One region of the Chryseobacterium taklimakanense genome, then DNA from elsewhere that is predicted to be linked to it. Evidence: riboswitches for the same ligand, from Rfam matches in the RefSeq annotation. Region 1 holds a riboswitch; the other holds the start of a gene.
The links. Region 1 has a riboswitch for S-adenosylmethionine ahead of CKV81_RS06540 (O-acetylhomoserine aminocarboxypropyltransferase/cysteine synthase family protein). Riboswitches for the same ligand answer to the same signal wherever they lie in the genome.
Positions count from the first base shown of each region.

Region 2: it holds a riboswitch for S-adenosylmethionine, as region 1 does, so the genes downstream of both, CKV81_RS09615 (alpha/beta fold hydrolase) here and CKV81_RS06540 (O-acetylhomoserine aminocarboxypropyltransferase/cysteine synthase family protein) in region 1, are expected to answer to the same signal.

Region 1 is NZ_LT906465.1:1,370,743-1,379,384, reverse strand. It holds gene rplM (50S ribosomal protein L13) at 1-106, shown strand, start outside; gene rpsI (30S ribosomal protein S9) at 112-498, shown strand; gene rpsB (30S ribosomal protein S2) at 680-1,444, shown strand; gene CKV81_RS06545 (hypothetical protein) at 1,657-1,836, shown strand; SAM riboswitch class I at 2,022-2,126, shown strand; gene CKV81_RS06540 (O-acetylhomoserine aminocarboxypropyltransferase/cysteine synthase family protein) at 2,254-3,543, shown strand; one part of gene CKV81_RS06535 (IS3 family transposase) at 3,601-4,481, opposite strand; one part of gene CKV81_RS06535 (IS3 family transposase) at 4,481-4,955, opposite strand; gene trmB (tRNA (guanosine(46)-N7)-methyltransferase TrmB) at 5,018-5,695, opposite strand; gene CKV81_RS06525 (T9SS type B sorting domain-containing protein) at 5,773-8,487, opposite strand; gene tsf (translation elongation factor Ts) at 8,576-8,642, opposite strand, start outside.
Region 2 is NZ_LT906465.1:2,007,628-2,016,269, forward strand. It holds gene CKV81_RS09595 (GNAT family N-acetyltransferase) at 1-285, opposite strand, end outside; gene CKV81_RS09600 (OsmC family protein) at 429-848, shown strand; gene CKV81_RS09605 (MGH1-like glycoside hydrolase domain-containing protein) at 1,093-3,699, opposite strand; gene CKV81_RS09610 (hypothetical protein) at 3,824-4,048, shown strand; SAM riboswitch class I at 4,149-4,253, shown strand; gene CKV81_RS09615 (alpha/beta fold hydrolase) at 4,306-5,250, shown strand; gene CKV81_RS09620 (ACT domain-containing protein) at 5,253-6,791, shown strand; gene CKV81_RS09625 (trans-sulfuration enzyme family protein) at 6,876-8,072, shown strand; gene CKV81_RS09630 (homocysteine S-methyltransferase family protein) at 8,133-8,642, shown strand, end outside.

The DNA of each region.
Region 1 (8,642 bases):
CAGACTGGGTGCTGCTATCCTTAAGAACCTTTATCTGTATGAAGGTACTGAGCACAAGCACGAAGCTCAACAGCCAAAAACTATTAATGTTAACGAATTTAAATAATTAATATGTCTACAGTTCATAAAATTGGAAGAAGAAAAACTTCAGTAGCAAGAGTTTACGTGAAGCCAGGTTCTGGTAACTTCACCGTAAACGGTAAAGATGCGAAAGAGTACTTCTCTACAGATGTTATGGTTTACAAATTAAACCAGCCTTTCATTTTGACAGAAACTGCAGGGCAGTACGATGTTACCGTAAACGTATTCGGTGGCGGTAATACTGGACAGGCAGAAGCAATCAGACTGGGAGTTTCCAGAGCACTTTGCGAAATCAATGCAGAATTCAGATCAGCACTTAAACCACACGGTTTGCTAACGAGAGACGCAAGAATGGTGGAAAGAAAGAAACCAGGTCAGAAGAAAGCAAGAAAGAGATTCCAGTTCTCTAAACGTTAATTCGAAAGATTCGAGATGCCAGACGCGGGATTCTACACTTTCAGAAATCTTGGTTCTTGGCTCTTGGTTCTATTATCTAATCAAAAAATGCCCCGTTTAGTTTAGCATCCAAACTCTTCTCCCATCTATCGACGAGTTGATTGCAAAAAAGCGGAACGTAAACTAAAAACAAAAAAGAGACATGGCTAAAGCAAATGTTAAAGACCTTTTAGAGGCAGGTGTACACTTCGGTCACATGACCAGAAAGTGGAACCCAAATATGGCTCCATACATTTTTATGGAGAAAAACGGTATTCACATTATCGACTTACATAAAACAGCAGTAAAACTGGACGAAGCTTGCAACGCTTTGGAAAAAATTACTTCTGCAGGCAAAAAAGTTCTTTTCGTAGCTACTAAAAAGCAGGCTAAGGAAGTTGTAGCAAAACACGCTGCAGAACTTAACATGCCTTATATTACTGAAAGATGGCCGGGTGGTATGCTTACCAACTTCGTAACCATCAGAAAAGCGGTAAAGAAAATGAATGCGATCGACAAAATGAAAAAAGACGGGACATTCGAAACTTTATCCAAAAAAGAAAGACTTCAGGTTGACAGACAAAGAGCAAATCTGGAGAAAAACCTTGGATCTATCGCTGACATGGTGAGACTTCCTTCTGCACTTTTTGTAGTGGACATCTTGAGCGAACATATCGCAGTTACTGAAGCTAAAAAATTGGGTATCCCGGTTTTCGCTATCGTAGACACCAACTCGGACCCAAGAAAAGTAGATTACGTCATTCCAGGAAACGATGATGCTTCCAAATCAATCGATATGATTCTTTCTGTAGTATCAGATTCCATCAAGGAAGGACTTTCTCAAAGAAAAGCAGACAAAGAAAAATCTAAAGAAGAAGGCGAAAAAGTAACTGCAGAAGCAGATGCTGATTTCGATACAGAAGCTTAATTTTTTAAGATTTCAATACAATAAAACCGGTTCTCACTATCAGAGCCGGTTTTTTTATTTGTTTTACGTTATTAGCCAGTATTGAGCCTTTGAATCGCTCCCGATTTTTTGCCGCGCTACAGTGCACAATAACAGGCATTAATGTTAACAAAAATTAATATTGTGATTTAAATAAATTTTTTATACATTTGAAACAAGCAAAACTTTTTCATATGAAAACAAAAAACTTTTTCCAATTAGTGCTGCTTGCCCTTACGATCATAGGCTGTACAAGCAGAGAAGATGAAAGTATTTATCATCCAACCGATCCTTTGCGACCAGCGAACAGTGCAGAGCTTAATAATGGCAATCCTACTCCGCCTCCAGGTGGTAGAATACCAAATAATCCATAAAATTAAAATATCTCTAAAAGTCGTCAATTTGGGCGGCTTTTTCCGTCTTCCACTCCCGCTTTTTTATTCCACTTCGTTTCATAAAAAGAGCTCCGTTCAAGCCGGGCCGCGTTTAATTCGCATAAAAATTTGCAAAATCCAAAATCATCCCTATATTTGCATTGTTGAAACGCAAGTTTCAGCGCAGCTTATTCAGAAAGGTGGAGGGACTTGACCCTACGAAACCTTGGCAACCTGCCCAGTGCGGTAAGGTGCCAATTTCAACCCGACAAAGGCGGGAAAAATAAGTCGAAAGTCAGTTTGTAAGGATTTTTTATTCTATAGAACTCTTCCGGCTTGCCGGAGGAGTTTTTTGTTTCCGGCAGGCTTCTGATAAGTTGCTCCCTTTTAATTTTTAATTTTTAAAACAATAAAGAAATGAGCAATTACAGATTTGAAACCCTGCAGGTTCACGCCGGCCACGACGTAGACAAAGACACCAATTCCCGCGCCGTTCCGGTTTACCAAACCACATCCTACACCTTCAACAGTGCGGAACATGCCGCCAATCTTTTCGGGCTGAAAGAATTCGGAAATATCTATACCAGGCTGATGAACCCAACCACCGATGTTTTCGAGAAGCGTATTGCGGCGCTTCACGGCGGCGTTGCGGCTTTGGCGGTTTCTTCCGGCCACGCGGCACAGTTTATCGCGCTTACCAACATTCTGCAACAGGGCGACAATTTTGTGAGTTCGCCGTATCTGTATGGCGGAAGCTTCAACCAGTTTAAAGTAAGTTTAAAAAGGCTGGGCATTGAAGCCCGTTTTTCAAAAGATAATGAGCCTGAAAATTTCGAAACACTGATCGATGAAAATACCAAGGCTCTTTACCTGGAAACCATCGGTAACCCAACACTGAATGTTCCGGATTTTGAGAAAATCGCTGAGGTGGCTAAAAAACACAATATTCCCCTGATCGTGGATAATACATTCGGTGCAGGCGGCTATCTCTTTCCTCCATTAAAACACGGCGCAAATATCGTGGTAGAATCAGCTACAAAGTGGATTGGCGGCCACGGAAGCAGTCTCGGCGGTGTGATTGTTGACGGCGGAAATTTCGACTGGAGCAACGGAAAATTCCCAAGCCTTTCTGAACCAAACGAATCTTACCACGGAATGAAATTTACTGATGTTTTTGGCGTGGGAAGCCCGTTTGGGAACATTGCTTTCATCATCAAGGCGAGGGTAGAAGGTTTGCGTGATTTTGGTTCCTCGATTGCACCTTTCAATTCATTTTTATTAATTCAGGGCTTAGAAACGCTGTCCCTGAGACTCGAAAGAACTGTGGAAAATGCCCATAAACTCGCAGAATATCTTGAGCAGAATGAAAATGTGGAACGCGTCCTTTACCCCGGACTTGAAAGTTTTCCCGGACATGAAACCGCAAAAAAATATTTTAAAAACGGTTTTGGAGGCGTCTTGAATTTTGAAATTAAAGGCGGAAAAGAAGAAGCCATCAAATTTATTGACAAACTAAAACTGGCAAGCCATGTAGCAAATGTGGGCGATGTGAAGACTTTGGTCATAAATCCGGCTTCAACTACGCATGAACAGTTAAGCGACGAGGAAAGATCGGCTGCGGGAATCCAACCGGGACAAATCCGGGTGAGTGTCGGAATAGAGCATATCGACGATATCATTGCAGATTTCGAGCAGGCTTTTGCTTAAAATTTTAAAATGAAGAATCCTGCTGTTTTTAGACTGCACCCAAAAGTTTAGACAAAATTAAACAATATTCTCAAAGGAAAGAGTTCGGTACTGTACCGGACTCTTTCCTTTGAGATTGAGTCTTATTCTATCATTGTTGTAATAGTGAATGTACTTCACTATTTCCATCTTAAGTTCCTGAATGGAACCAAACTTTCTGGTATAAAACATTTCTGATTTTATTGTTCCAAAAAAGTTCTCTATCACCGCATTGTCCAAACAGTTTCCTTTTCTGGACATACTTTGAATAATGCCTTTTTCTTTTAACAAGTTTTGGTAATGTTTCATTTGATACTGCCAACCTTGATCAGAATGTAGAATGATGTTTTGTGTAGATTTTACTTTTCTGAATGATTTCTTTAGCATCCTGATGATTTGGCTGAACACAGGTCTTTCAGATAGGTCAAAACTGACAATTTCACCATTAAATAGATCGATGATTGGAGATAGGTAAAGTTTATTACCCGATACATTAAACTCTGTAACATCGGTTGCCCATTTCTGATTAGGAGCGTCCGATTTGAAATTCCTCTGTAGAACATTGGGCGCAATTTTCCCTTGCTCTCCCTTGTAAGATTTATATTTCTTCACTCGGATAATACTCTTTAAACCTAATATTTTCATAAGTCGTAAAACAGTTTTGTGATTAATCAAAATTCCTTTTTCTTTCAAAAGCAAAGTAATTCTTCTATAGCCCAACCTTCCTTTGTGACGATGATAAATCTGCTTAATCATTTCTTTTATTTCCGCATATTTATCTTTCATTTGAAAGCGTTTTTGATAGTAATAAAAACTGCTTCTTGCCATCGATGTACAATCCAGCAGTACTGCTAAATCAAAGTCCTGCCTTAACTCTTCGATGGCTTTGGATTTTTCCTTTCCTGAATTAAGGCGTCTAACTTTTTTAAAATGGCGTTCTCGGCTTCTAAATAATAAATCCTCTCCAACAGTTCTTCCTCCCTTGTTAAGGGTTTGCCTGTTTTCTTTTTTTTTCGCTTGTAATTACTCATGGTTTTAGGTCTTCCCCTGGGTCTGTTTTCTAAACCTAAAATACCATTTTTTTTGTAATTACGCTGCCAACTAAGAATACTGGACTCCGCAGGAATATTAAACCTTCTCGACGCTTCTTTTAAACTTAAATTCTCTTTCTCAATTACTGATAAAATCTTTAATTTAAAATCTTTTGTGTAATGCCTATTGGAAAGCCGAACAAGTCCTGAAACTCCATAAAGTTCATAAAATTTTATCCATTTACGAACCAATGAACCACAAACTCCAATGCGTTTTCCTAAATCGTCTGTTCCAATGTCACCTTTGTGATATCTCTTTATAGCTTTTAATTTAAAGTCTGCTGAATATTTACTTTTCCCCATAAAAAATGCCCCTAAAAAGTGTCTAACTTTTTGGGGGCAGTCCATTTTCTGCAGGATTTTTTTTATTTAAGTCTAAATTTAATATAAGTAATCGTCTTGCCTTTTGCGGAAAAAAGTTCTTCATAATAGGTACGGACTTCCCGCAGGAGCGGCGTTCCCGGTTCGTACTCCAGGGCTCCGTAAATGTCGTGGTGGGCAGTAATAATTTCGTGTCCGGCTCCCTGAAGGTAGCCTAAAGTGTAACCGTGAAGAAATTCCGAATCTGTTTTCAGGTGGATGATGCCGCCGGGCTTCAGTATTCTTTGGTAACGCGCCAGGAAATCAGGATGTGTAAGGCGGTGCTTTGTCCGGCGGTATTTAATCTGTGGATCCGGGAACGTGATCCAGATTTCATCTACTTCATTTTCAGCAAAGAAGTAATCAACCAGTTCAATTTGCGTACGCAGGAAAGCGGCGTTTTTCAGATTGTTTTCAACCGCTTCTTTGGCACCAAACCAAAATCTTGCACCTTTGATGTCAATACCAATAAAATTTTTTTGTGGAAACGCTTTCGCCAGTCCAACCGTATATTCACCCTTTCCGCAGCCCAGTTCCAGCACGATCGGATTTTCATTTTTAAAAACTTCACTGTGCCACTTTCCTTTCAGTTCAGAACCTTCCAGAGCTTCTTCTCTGGTTGGCTGATAAACATTCGGTAATATTTTGTTTTCCGCGAAACGCGCTAATTTGTTTTTTCCCATTTAATTATAAAAGTCTGCAAAGTTAAGAAAAAACAAAACTTCGGAAAGTAGTAGAACTTTCTTTAAATTTTTAAGCATCAGTAGTTTTTAAGCAGGATCCAACCCTGAAGTGAATCATTTTCAGCCCCGTCATAATCCTGCCAGGTCATGTAGTACCAATACGTTCCGGTCGGAAGGTTATAACCTCCTGATTTGCCCGTCCAGGTGAAATTGTTCAGGGTATTTCCTTCAAACACTTTTTTGCCATAACGGTCATATATCTGGAATACCGGATTTATTTTATTGTGCAGTTCCGGGACTTCCACGGAATCGTTGTAGCCGTCTCCGTTTGGTGTAAGTACATTATTTACAGCAATCACCGTAAAATAGCTTATCACCGGGAGACAGTTATCAGCAGATTTTATAAATACGGTGTAGAACCCTCTTCCGCCATTTATTTCAATGTTTGCCCGGTCTGTATTAAACTGCTGATAAGCAAAATCGGGCGGCAAATCGTTTTGCGTATGTTTGCCTTTTTTTACGGCGATAGAATAGAGCTTTCTTCCCTTTTCAATTTCTATAATTGCCGAAGTTTCACCTTTTACGTCAATGGACTTTACTTGTGGCAGTTCATAAGTTTTTAACTGAATTTTTCCGGGGTTGAGGCGGTTGTCGCAGCTGTAAATATCTGAGATTTTTACATAAACAGTTTTGCCCGGAGCCGAGTAATAATTTGAAATCTCACTGTCGGGAATCCTGCTTTGCGGCGAAAATGCAGCATCGGTATAATATTCAAAACCGGTATAATTTGAGTTGACATTGGCTGGTTCAAAAGATTTTTTCAGGTTAAAATATCCTTTCCCGCTATAATCAATACATTCAGTAATTTCCGTGTTTTTCGGCTTTATCTGGAAGATATTTACCGTAACAGTTATTTCTTCATACTCAGGGAATTCCGTGCCTTGCTGTTCCAGATAATATGTGAATTTCACCTGTTCGTCGGTGGTGTTTTCAGCTTCAAAATAAATTTTGCCATCTGCTCCGACATAAGCCTTTCCAGAAGAAGGCTTCATAATAATAGCCGTTTTGGTGGGATCTGCCTTCCATGTAGGATTTTTGGTAAAAATCGGTTCAATCGTGATCGTGTTGCAGGCGCCAGCAGTAAACTCAGAATTGCTGTAGGTCGGGCATTTCAAGTATTTAAAATTTTTTGTGGTTTGTGCCGGTAAACATGAAAGTTTAGTTACTGTAACCCTGTAATAACCAAAGTTTTTTCCGGGATTGATCTGGTAGCCGGTATCCGGTAAAATAGTCCAGTTTATTTGATCAGTACTGTATTCCCATTTGTATTCATTATAAAAATCATCAACTTCAAGCATCTGCCCCCGGGCACAATCGCCAATTTTTGAAATAGAAGGAATGGAGCTGAATCCCGCAAAATAGCCTCCAAACCCTGCAGGACCGGAGCCTCCGGCAATTCCTGCAGTAATCGCTTTGTCATCAGTTGTTTCAATGGTTTGGTTTCCTGAAGCACCGGACAAAGTGAAAACTTCCCAGTCTGCAGAACCATCCACCTTGAATGGCCCTAATAAACCGGAAGTAGACCCGTTTACGTTTACAGATGCTCCCTTTTGCGCTAAAATATTAAGTTTTACATTGTGATATTCTTCAGACCGAACACTGCTTTGGGGCCCAGTATAAGTTAAAGGCAGACGGTTGACCTCACTCAATTCATCTATTTTTGAAGGTAGAAAGCAGGAAAGTGCAGGGATAAGATTCATTCCTCCAGAAGGCATTTCCTGATCGCGGCTGCCCGCTAAAATACCGTAAACATAGACATTGTCCGTACTTTTAACATACAGCGCGTAGATGTTGTTGGCGCCATCCAAATCCTGATATTTATCGCTTGGAATGAAGATATAGCCTCCTGCTTTTGGAATATTGGCGTATTTTGTAGTTTCATTATTCAGGTAAACATCGGTATTGTCTTTAGTCGCAATGATGAGCGTGGATTCAATTTCTGACTTCGGAAAATTGCCGTTTCCGCCCATTATTATAAACTCTTTTCCGGTTTTCTCAACGGGCACTGACTGGTCCATGAAGATATCAACTCCAGTTTCGGCCATTCTCCCGCTGAAACTGCCGTTGGAAACTGAGATTGGCTTATCTGCAGTAATTTTAGCGCCAATCAAACCATCCAATGCTTCATTTGTTCCTTCATCAACATCAAAAATATAAGACTCGCCACTGTTGAGGGTTACGGTTTTGGTGCTGCTGATGGTGCTGTCATTGGTAAAAATTAGTCCGCTGAGGTATCCTGAAAGCGTAACGGTAGTGCCATTTTCAACTGCTAAGATGTTCGCTGTATAGTTGGATGATACCGTTGCATTGAGTCTCGGCATACCAATAAAAAATTCCTGCCCGAGTGCAGCTTTTCCTTTTGAAGTAACAATTTCTGCGTGATTGTGAACAGAAAATCTTAAAGTTGCAAAATATTTTTTGTCACCAACCAAATGCAATCCCTTTTGTTGAATCGTGGAAACTTCGCTTACATCTTCAGTGATGATATACTGCCTCGGAATTTCGAAAATTTGTGGTGCGCCTTTACTTAAGCTGACTGTTCCGAGGAGGTTGTTGCCACTGTAGATTTTAACCGGGAAAGGTGTAGTTTCCGAGGTGGAAAGGTAAACCGCCTGATAGTTCGCAGCTGATTTATAATTGCTGAACATAGGTGCAAACCAATGCTCCGTATCCATCTGTGCAGAGGAAAACAGGGAAAACAGAATCAGGAAAAAAGTAAAAATATTTCTCAAGTTCAAAATATTTGGGGAAGCAAAGTTAGGTTATTAAAACAAAAAAACTCTGCCCGAGGACAGAGTTTAATAAATATTTTCAGAGAGATTAAGCTAATGCAACTCTTACGAAACCAACAACTTTCAGGTCGCCGTTTACGGTTTTAACGTAGTCA
Region 2 (8,642 bases), 640 kb from region 1:
TCGTATCAAAATATCCTGTGCATCCTGCATCCTGTTCATTACCGATCTTGCATATGAGCAATGTGGGTAAACCTTCCAGTTATTTTCCCGCGCGAATTTTATACTTTCCTCAACTAAAAATTTGCCCATTCCGCGTCCTTCAAATTTTGGATGTACCAGAACATAAGAAATGATGAGTTTCTGGTCATCAGGAAATACGGTATAAGTTAATCTTCCTACTTCTTCATTTTCTTTATTGAGGCTAATTACGCCGCCATTACCGGATTTATTGTTTTCAAATGTCATCTTATCAGGTTTGTGATTAGTACTAATAAAAGTATAAAAAATTAAAGTCTGCGGGTTTACAACATTTATTATAGTTTATTACTAGTTTTCTACCCCTCAGTCAAAAGTAATTTCGCTATTTTTGACTTTAAATAAAATTAAAAATGAAAATCACCTTAAACCGCATTAACGACGATTTTTTGTTTGAATGCACCAACACTGCAGGAAATTCTATTCTTTTGGATAACACCTCCCAACCCGGAGCCAAAGGCGTTTCCCCAATGGAAAGCGTACTGATGGCAGTTGCCGGATGCAGCGGGATTGATATGGTTTCGATCCTGAAAAAACAGAGGCAAAACGTTACCAAATTTTCAGCGGAGGTAGAAGGCGAAAGAATCCAGGTTGATGATGCCAAACCTTTTAAGTCGATTTTGGTAAAATTCTTCGTAGATGGCGATGTAGATCCTGCTAAAGCGCAAAAAGCCGCTCAACTTTCCTTTGAAAAATACTGCTCTGTTTCCAAAACTTTGGAACCGAATGTTACGGTAAACTACGAGGTAACGGTGAACGGAGAGAAGGTATAGTTTGAGAGTACGAGAGTTTGATCTGCAAAGTTTAGCGGCATATTTTTCTCCTTTCGGAAATGAAAGTGACGGCCGGTAAATTTCATCGGCACTTCAAGTGATTGTTTGCAAAAAATTAATTCGTTATGAAACTTTATAAATTCTGTCATTTCTGTTTTTAAAATTTCTTCTATCAAAAACCACTTTCAACTTTCCCACACCAAAACCCTTCAAACTTTCCGTATGAAAACCCTCTGAGTAAAAATCACCCTTTCCTCGGTTGTATCAGTTTCGCCACGGTCGCCGTCCATCCACATTGATGCGACGCTCCAACGCCGCGACCGTTATCGCCGTGAAAATACTCGTAGAACATGATGTAATCTTTAAAATGTTCATTTTTATTGAAGAGTTCATTTCCACCGTTGAAGGCGCGTTCTCCATTTTCATTTTTCAGGAAGATAGATTTCAGGCGGTTGCTTAAATCATCAGATATAAATTGCAAATTCCGCATTTCGCCGCTGCCAACAGGATATTCCACCTGCAAACTTTCATCATAGTAATAATGAAAACGCTGCAGACTTTCGACAATCAAAAAATTTATAGGAAACCATATCGGGCCGCGCCAGTTGCTGTTTCCGCCAAACATCCGGCTTTCGCTTTCAGCCGGTAAATATTTTACAGTGTACTGATGTCCATCCACTTTGAATTCAAATGGATTTTCCTCGTAAATCTTCGACATTGAGCGGATGCCGTAATCTGATAAAAATTCTTTTTCATCGAGCATTCTTTCCAGAATTCTCGTAATTCTGGTTTTCCGAAGGATGCTCATCAAATGTTTACGGCCTTTTCCTTCCACTTCCCAATGCGAAACCAGTTTTGCAAGGACCGGTTTGTTTTTCAGGATCCAGTCCATCCGTGCGGTAAATCCGGGAAGTTTTTCCAGAGTATCATGCTCCACAATTTCTACGGCAAACATTGGGATTAGCCCCACAATACTCCGTAGTTTTAGATTCTTAGAGGTGCCGTCTTTTAGTTGAAGTACATCGTAGAAAAAACCGTCAACATCGTTCCAGAGGCCTTCTTTTTCGCCAATTGTTTCCATGGCTTGCGCAATGTAGAGGTAATGTTCAAAAAATTTGATCGCCATATCCTCATAAACCTGATTGTACAATGCCAGCTCCATCGCGATACGCATCATATTGAGGGCAAACATCGCCATCCAGCTGGTACCGTCTGCCTGTTCCAGATATTCTCCGTTTTTGAACTGCATATTCCGGTCGAAAGCGCCGATATTATCGAGGCCAAGAAATCCGCCGCCAAAAATATTGTTGTCATTTCGGTCTTTTCGGTTAACCCACCACGTAAAATTCAGCAACAGTTTCTGAAAAACGCTTTCCAGGAAAGGAATGTCGGGATGTCCGTTTATTTTTTCATCAATTTTAAAAACCCTGAACGTTGCCCATGCATGAACCGGCGGATTTACATCGCTGAAGTCCCATTCGTAGGCGGGTAACTGGCCGTTTGGATGGATGTACCATTCTTTGGTGAGCAGCCGCAGCTGGTGTTTTGCAAATCTGCTGTCGATCAGTGAAAACGGCACGCAATGAAAGGCTAGATCCCACGTCGCAAACCAGGGATATTCCCATTTGTCGGGCATGGAGATAATGTCCTTGTTCTGCATGTGTTCCCATTCCCTGTTGCGTACATAATTACTGAAATCCCTCGGTGCATCATACTTTGGGTCGCCTTTAAGCCATTTTGAGACATTGTAATGGTAAAATTGCTTGTTCCAAAGAAGTCCGGCAAACGCTTGCCGCTGAACATTTTTCTCATCTTCATCGGTAATTTCGCACTGTATTTCGTCGTAAAACAGATCGGATTCTTCTTTTCTGAGTCTTAGTACTTCATCAAAATCATAAAAAGCATTGTCCATCTCGTGCGGACTCAACCGGAAATCGAAGGTTTTACTTTCACCTGCTTCAATCTCCGTGTCAATGCAGAACGCCGCTTTTGTTCCTTCCTTCTCAGGATTTATTTTGTCTAGGCCCTTGGTAATATAATCGTTGATGCCATCCTTGAAGAATTTATTTTCAGAAGGTATTCCGAAGATTTTTTGGCTGTTGGTCTCATTTTCACAAAAAAACGCTTCAACGGCTGCGTCCCGTGCGTAGAAATTTTTTATTGCTAAAGCCTCGTGCTCTATGTCAATTTTTCCGCTCGCCGAACTTTTTAGTTGAGGCCTGTAATTTCCGTAACCCCACGCCCAGTTATTACGGTACCAAAGTGTGGGAAGCAATACCAGTGGCGCTTTTTTACCGCTTCTGTTGGCTACTGTAACGCGAATAAGAATATCATCATGATTGATTTTTGCATATTCAATAAAGATATCGAAGTATTCATCATCGTCAAAGATTCCCGTATCGGCAAGTTCATATTCCTGGTCCTGCTTGGTGCGTCTGCCATTTTCCTCAATTAAATCCTGATATGGGAACTCGTTGATTGGATATTTGTACACCATTTTCATGTAAGAATGGGTAGGTGTGCTGTCCAGATAATAAAAAATTTCTTTAATGTCTTCGCCGTGATTTCCCTGGTAATTGCTTAGTCCAAAAAAGCGTTCCTTAATGAATTTATCTTTTTTGTTCCAGAACGAAAAAGCAAAACAAAGCCTCTGTTTATAGTCACAGATTCCGGCGATTCCGTCCTCACTCCAGCGGTAATTCCGGCTCAATGCCTCTTCGTAAGTAGTATATCCCCAGGCATTTCCGTTTGGGCTGTAATCTTCGCGAACCGTACCCCACTGGCGGTTGCTTACATACGGTCCCCACGTTTTCCAGTCGGGGTTTTGTAATCGTTCCTGTTCAGCATTCATCACTTTTCAATTAAAGTGCTAAAATAATTGTTTTTTGATTAACCGAATTTTAAGGGTTGGTTAATGATATTTAATATGTAGAAAGTCAATGATTTACTAACTTTAAGAAAATTAAATTGCTGTTATGGAATCTAATGTAATTCACATCATTTATCACCCTTCAACCTTGGGATACGCTGCGTATTCACGCGAACTGGACGGGATGGTTGCCGAGGCTACAAATCTGGATGAACTTTTTGATAAAATAAAATATCTGCTTAAAGTCCGCATCGAAAGCCTGAAGGAAATCGGAAAAGATCAGGAAGCTGAAAACCTGCAGCAGAAGGAACTTATCTTCGTAGAAGAATAGTTTTAAGTAGATCCCAAATTAAAGAAAATTCCGCCAGAAGTTTGCGAAAAGGAAAATTTGCATTACTTTTGTCGCAGATTTGTTCATTTACATATTGAAAATGTTATCAAGAAAGGTGGAGGGAATAGACCCTGCGAAACCTTGGCAACCCTTGCGAAACAGCGAGAAGGTGCTAAATTCTACTCATTTTTGGGATAGATAACAGCGTTCACTTACTTTCACAGGTAGCATTTTCAATTTTTTTAATAGTAAGAAAATTGAATCCACCACTGCAACATATCACATTACGTAATTTTAAAACTGAATCAGGCAATACTGCCGATATTCATTTGAGTTATGAAGTTTTCGGCAGAGAACTTCATTCCGCTCCCATAGTTTTGGTAAATCACGCGCTTACCGGAAATTCTGCGGTTTCCGGCGAAAAAGGCTGGTGGAAAACTTTGGTTGGCGAAGATAAAATTATTGATACCGGACGGTTTACCGTAATCTGTTTCAATATTCCCGGAAATGGGTACGAGGGCGTTTTTATCGAAAGCTATAAAGATTTTAAAACTAAAGACATCGCCAGAATTTTTCTTTTGGGTTTAAAAGAACTTAAAATCACAAAACTCCACTCTTTGATTGGCGGCTCAGTTGGCGGCGCGATCGGTTGGGAAATGCTGGCGCTTGAAAACGGACTTGCAGAAAACTTCATTCCCGTAGCCTCAGATTACAGAACAACCGACTGGCTGCATTCGCAGTGCCTAGTGCAGACGTTTCTGCTCAATCATTCTGAAGAACCGCTCCAGAAAGCCCGGATTCACGCGATGTTGTGCTATAGAACACCCGAATCCATCAATCAGAGATTCAACAAAGATTTTGATGCTGAGAAAGGACTTCTGAAATCGCACGACTGGCTAAATTATCACGGGAAAACGCTCAACGAAAGATTTAGTTTAAAAGCTTACAAACTGATGAATCAACTGCTGATGACTATCGATGCAAAATTTGATGATATCAGAAAAATTAAAGCTAAAATTCACCTCATAGCCGTCAATTCCGATTTATTTTTCCCGGAGTTTGAGGTAAAAAATTGCTATGAAATTTTAAAAAAATCTAATGTGGATGTCAGCTACCACGAAATCAATTCAATACACGGACACGATGCATTCCTGATGGAGTATGAGCAGCTCAATGAAATTTTAATGAAAATTGTAAACTAAAGATGAAAAATCAGAAAGATATAAACATAATTGAAAATAAAGCACTTGTTAATTTTGAAGGCATTGATTTCCTAGGCCAGATTGGTATTGATAGCCGTATTTTCCGCGCTTTGAATGATGCTCATATTTCCGTGGGTGTGATTTCTCAGCAGGCGATTGAAAACGGAATTTCCGTTTTGGTTGATGAAAACGATGCAGATGAAGCGGTTGAATGTCTGAATAAAGAATTCGAAAAGGAAAGGAAAGCAGGAAAAGTAACGCAGATTTTCGCAATTAAGGACTTGGCGGTTATCGGTGTGGTTTCTGAAAATTATAATAAAATCCTGACCGAACTTCAGCGTAATAAAATTTTCCCCTTGTTGCTGAATCAGGTTGCATCGGCCGGCCGAATAAATCTTGTAGTCGCATCAAATCAGCTTGAAAAAACAAGAAATCTTATCGAAGCTGAAATTTTCGGAAAACCTAAAAAAATCAATTTGGCGATCATCGGGCACGGGAATGTAGGAAAAGAATTGATAGAGCAGATTCTCGACAGCTCATACGAAATCCTGAACCGGAAACGTATTGATTTGAAATTGGTAGCGATTGCAAACTCCAGAAAAATTGCGCTGAATAAAGCGGGCTTTGGAAGCGACTGGCGTCAGAAAATAAATTATTCTACACAGGATTCCAGCATACAGACACTGATTGATTTTGCAAAGGAAAACCAGCTCGAAAACCTTGTAGCAGTGGACAATACCGCAAGCAAGGAATTCGTAAAAAACTATTACGCACTGGCTGAAAACGGCTTTGACCTGGTTTCCTCGAACAAAGTTTTTAATACGCTCCCCATTTCGGAATACCGAAATTTCAGGAATATTCTCTCCGCAAATAAGAAGAATTATCTGTACGAAACCAATGTCGGCGCAGGTTTACCGTTGATTGACACCATAAAACTGCTGCATCTTTCCGGTGAAAATATTACAAGGATTAAAGGTGTTTTCTCTGGTTCTTTAAGTTACATTTTCAATAATTTTTCGGTTCGTAATGATAAATTCTCAGCCATTATCGGCGAAGCGATGGCAAAAGGTTATACAGAACCTGATCCCCGCGAAGACCTTTCCGGAAACGACGTTGCGAGAAAACTTTTGATTTTGGCTCGTGAGCTTGATTTGATCAATGAATTTTCCGACATTAATATTCAGAATTTAATCCCTGAACATTTACTTGAGATTCCAAAAGAAGAATTCATTGCAAGAATCCCCGAACTTGATGAAGAATATCAGAAATTAAAAGAAAAGCAGCAAAGCAACCATGTTTTGCGTTATGTTGGGGATTTGCACGGTGATCTGCAGCAGGAAAAAGGAGAGTTGGACGTAAAATTAATCTCGGTTCCCGCAAATTCAGCACTGGGTCAACTAAAAGGTTCAGATTCAATTTTTGAAATCTACACGGAAAGTTACGGTGAAAATCCCATCGTAATTATGGGAGCCGGAGCCGGCGCTAAAGTTACTGCCCGTGGCGTTTTTGGGGATATTTTAAGAATTTCAGAAAACAAATAGTTTATAATGTACCAGGTTACCAATGAAAAAATGTAACAATGAGATTGGTAAACTGTTTAAATGAGACACTGTTATATAACAAAAATGGAAAATCTATCAAACGGCAACCCACAGCCAACCAACAGTTTCGAAACCATTGCTATACGCGCACAGGCAGAAAGAAGCCAATATGGCGAACATTCGGTACCGGTTTACCTCACTTCGAGTTTCGTTTTTGATGATGCTGAAGATATGCGCGCAAGTTTTGCGGAGGAGAAGGAAAAAAATCTGTACAGCCGCTACAGTAATCCCAATACCAATGAGTTTATCGATAAAGTTGCAAAAATGGAAGGTGCTGAATCGGGGTATGCTTTTGCAACGGGAATGGCGGCCGTGTATTCCACCTTTGCAGCGCTGCTGAATTCGGGCGACCATATTTTAAGTTGTCAGTCAGTATTTGGCGCTACTCACGCACTTTTCACCAAATATTTACCAAAATGGAATATCGAAACTACTTATTTCAAGGCTGAAGACGCGGGAAATGTAGAAAATTTAATTAAACCCAATACCAGGGTTTTATATCTCGAGACGCCTACAAATCCGGCAATTGAGGTTTTAGATTTAGAATTTTTCGGAAAAATTGCTAAAAAACACCACCTTATTTTCATCGTTGATAACTGTTTTGCAACGCCGTATCTTCAGCAACCAATTAAATTCGGAGCAGATTTGGTTGTGCATTCCGCAACCAAACTTATCGACGGACAGGGAAGGGTTTTGGGCGGCGTAACGGTGGGACGGGCAGATTTAATTAAAGAAATTTATGCTTTTTCCAGATTAACCGGACCTTCGCTGGCGCCTTTTAACGCTTGGGTTTTGAGTAAAAGTTTGGAAACTTTGGCAGTTCGTGTGGAAAAGCACTGTGAAAATGCTCTGAAAGTAGCTGAATTTTTAGAAAACCATCCCAATGTGGAATTTGTTAAATATCCGTTCCTGAAATCGCACCCAAACTATGAAATTGCTCGAAAACAGATGAAATTGGGCGGAAACATCGTAGCATTCGAAGTAAAAGGCGGCATACAAGGCGGAAGGAATTTTCTCGATAAAATAAAAATGTGCTCGCTTTCAGCTAACCTGGGAGACACGAGGACCATTGTCACGCATCCCGCATCAACCACCCATTCAAAACTTTCTGATGAAGAGCGCAAAGAAGTTGGAATTTCTGCCGGACTGGTCAGATGTTCCGTTGGTTTGGAAAATGTGCAGGATATTATTGCGGATTTGAAGCAGGCGCTTGATATTTAATATTAATAAAATCATAACAGGATCTGAAAAAAACTCATTTTGCAGCCTGAAATTTTAAAGATGAAAAACCCACCAAAAAAAACCGACAGCCAACTCCTATATAAAGCGCTTTCAGAAAGAATTCTCGTTCTCGACGGTGCCATGGGAACTATGCTGCAGCGCTATAATTTTCAGGAAGAAGATTATCGCGGCGAACGCTTCAAGGATTGGGAATATGCCTTGAAAGGAAACAATGATTTGCTTTCTTTAACACAACCACAGGCGATTGAGGAAGTTCACCGCAAATATTTGGAAGCCGGAGCGGATATCATCGAAACTAACACATTCTCGGGCACAACCATCGCCATGTCCGATTATCACATGGAAGATTTGGTGTATGAACTAAATTTTGAGTCCGCAAAAATTGCAAGAAAAGTCTGCGATGAATTCACTGCTCTAAATCCGGATAAGCCCCGGTTTGTAGCGGGTTCCATCGGTCCTACCAACAAAACGGCGTCACTTTCACCCGATGTAAATGATCCGGGTTTCCGTGCCATCACTTTTGATGAATTGCGCATTGCCTACAAACAG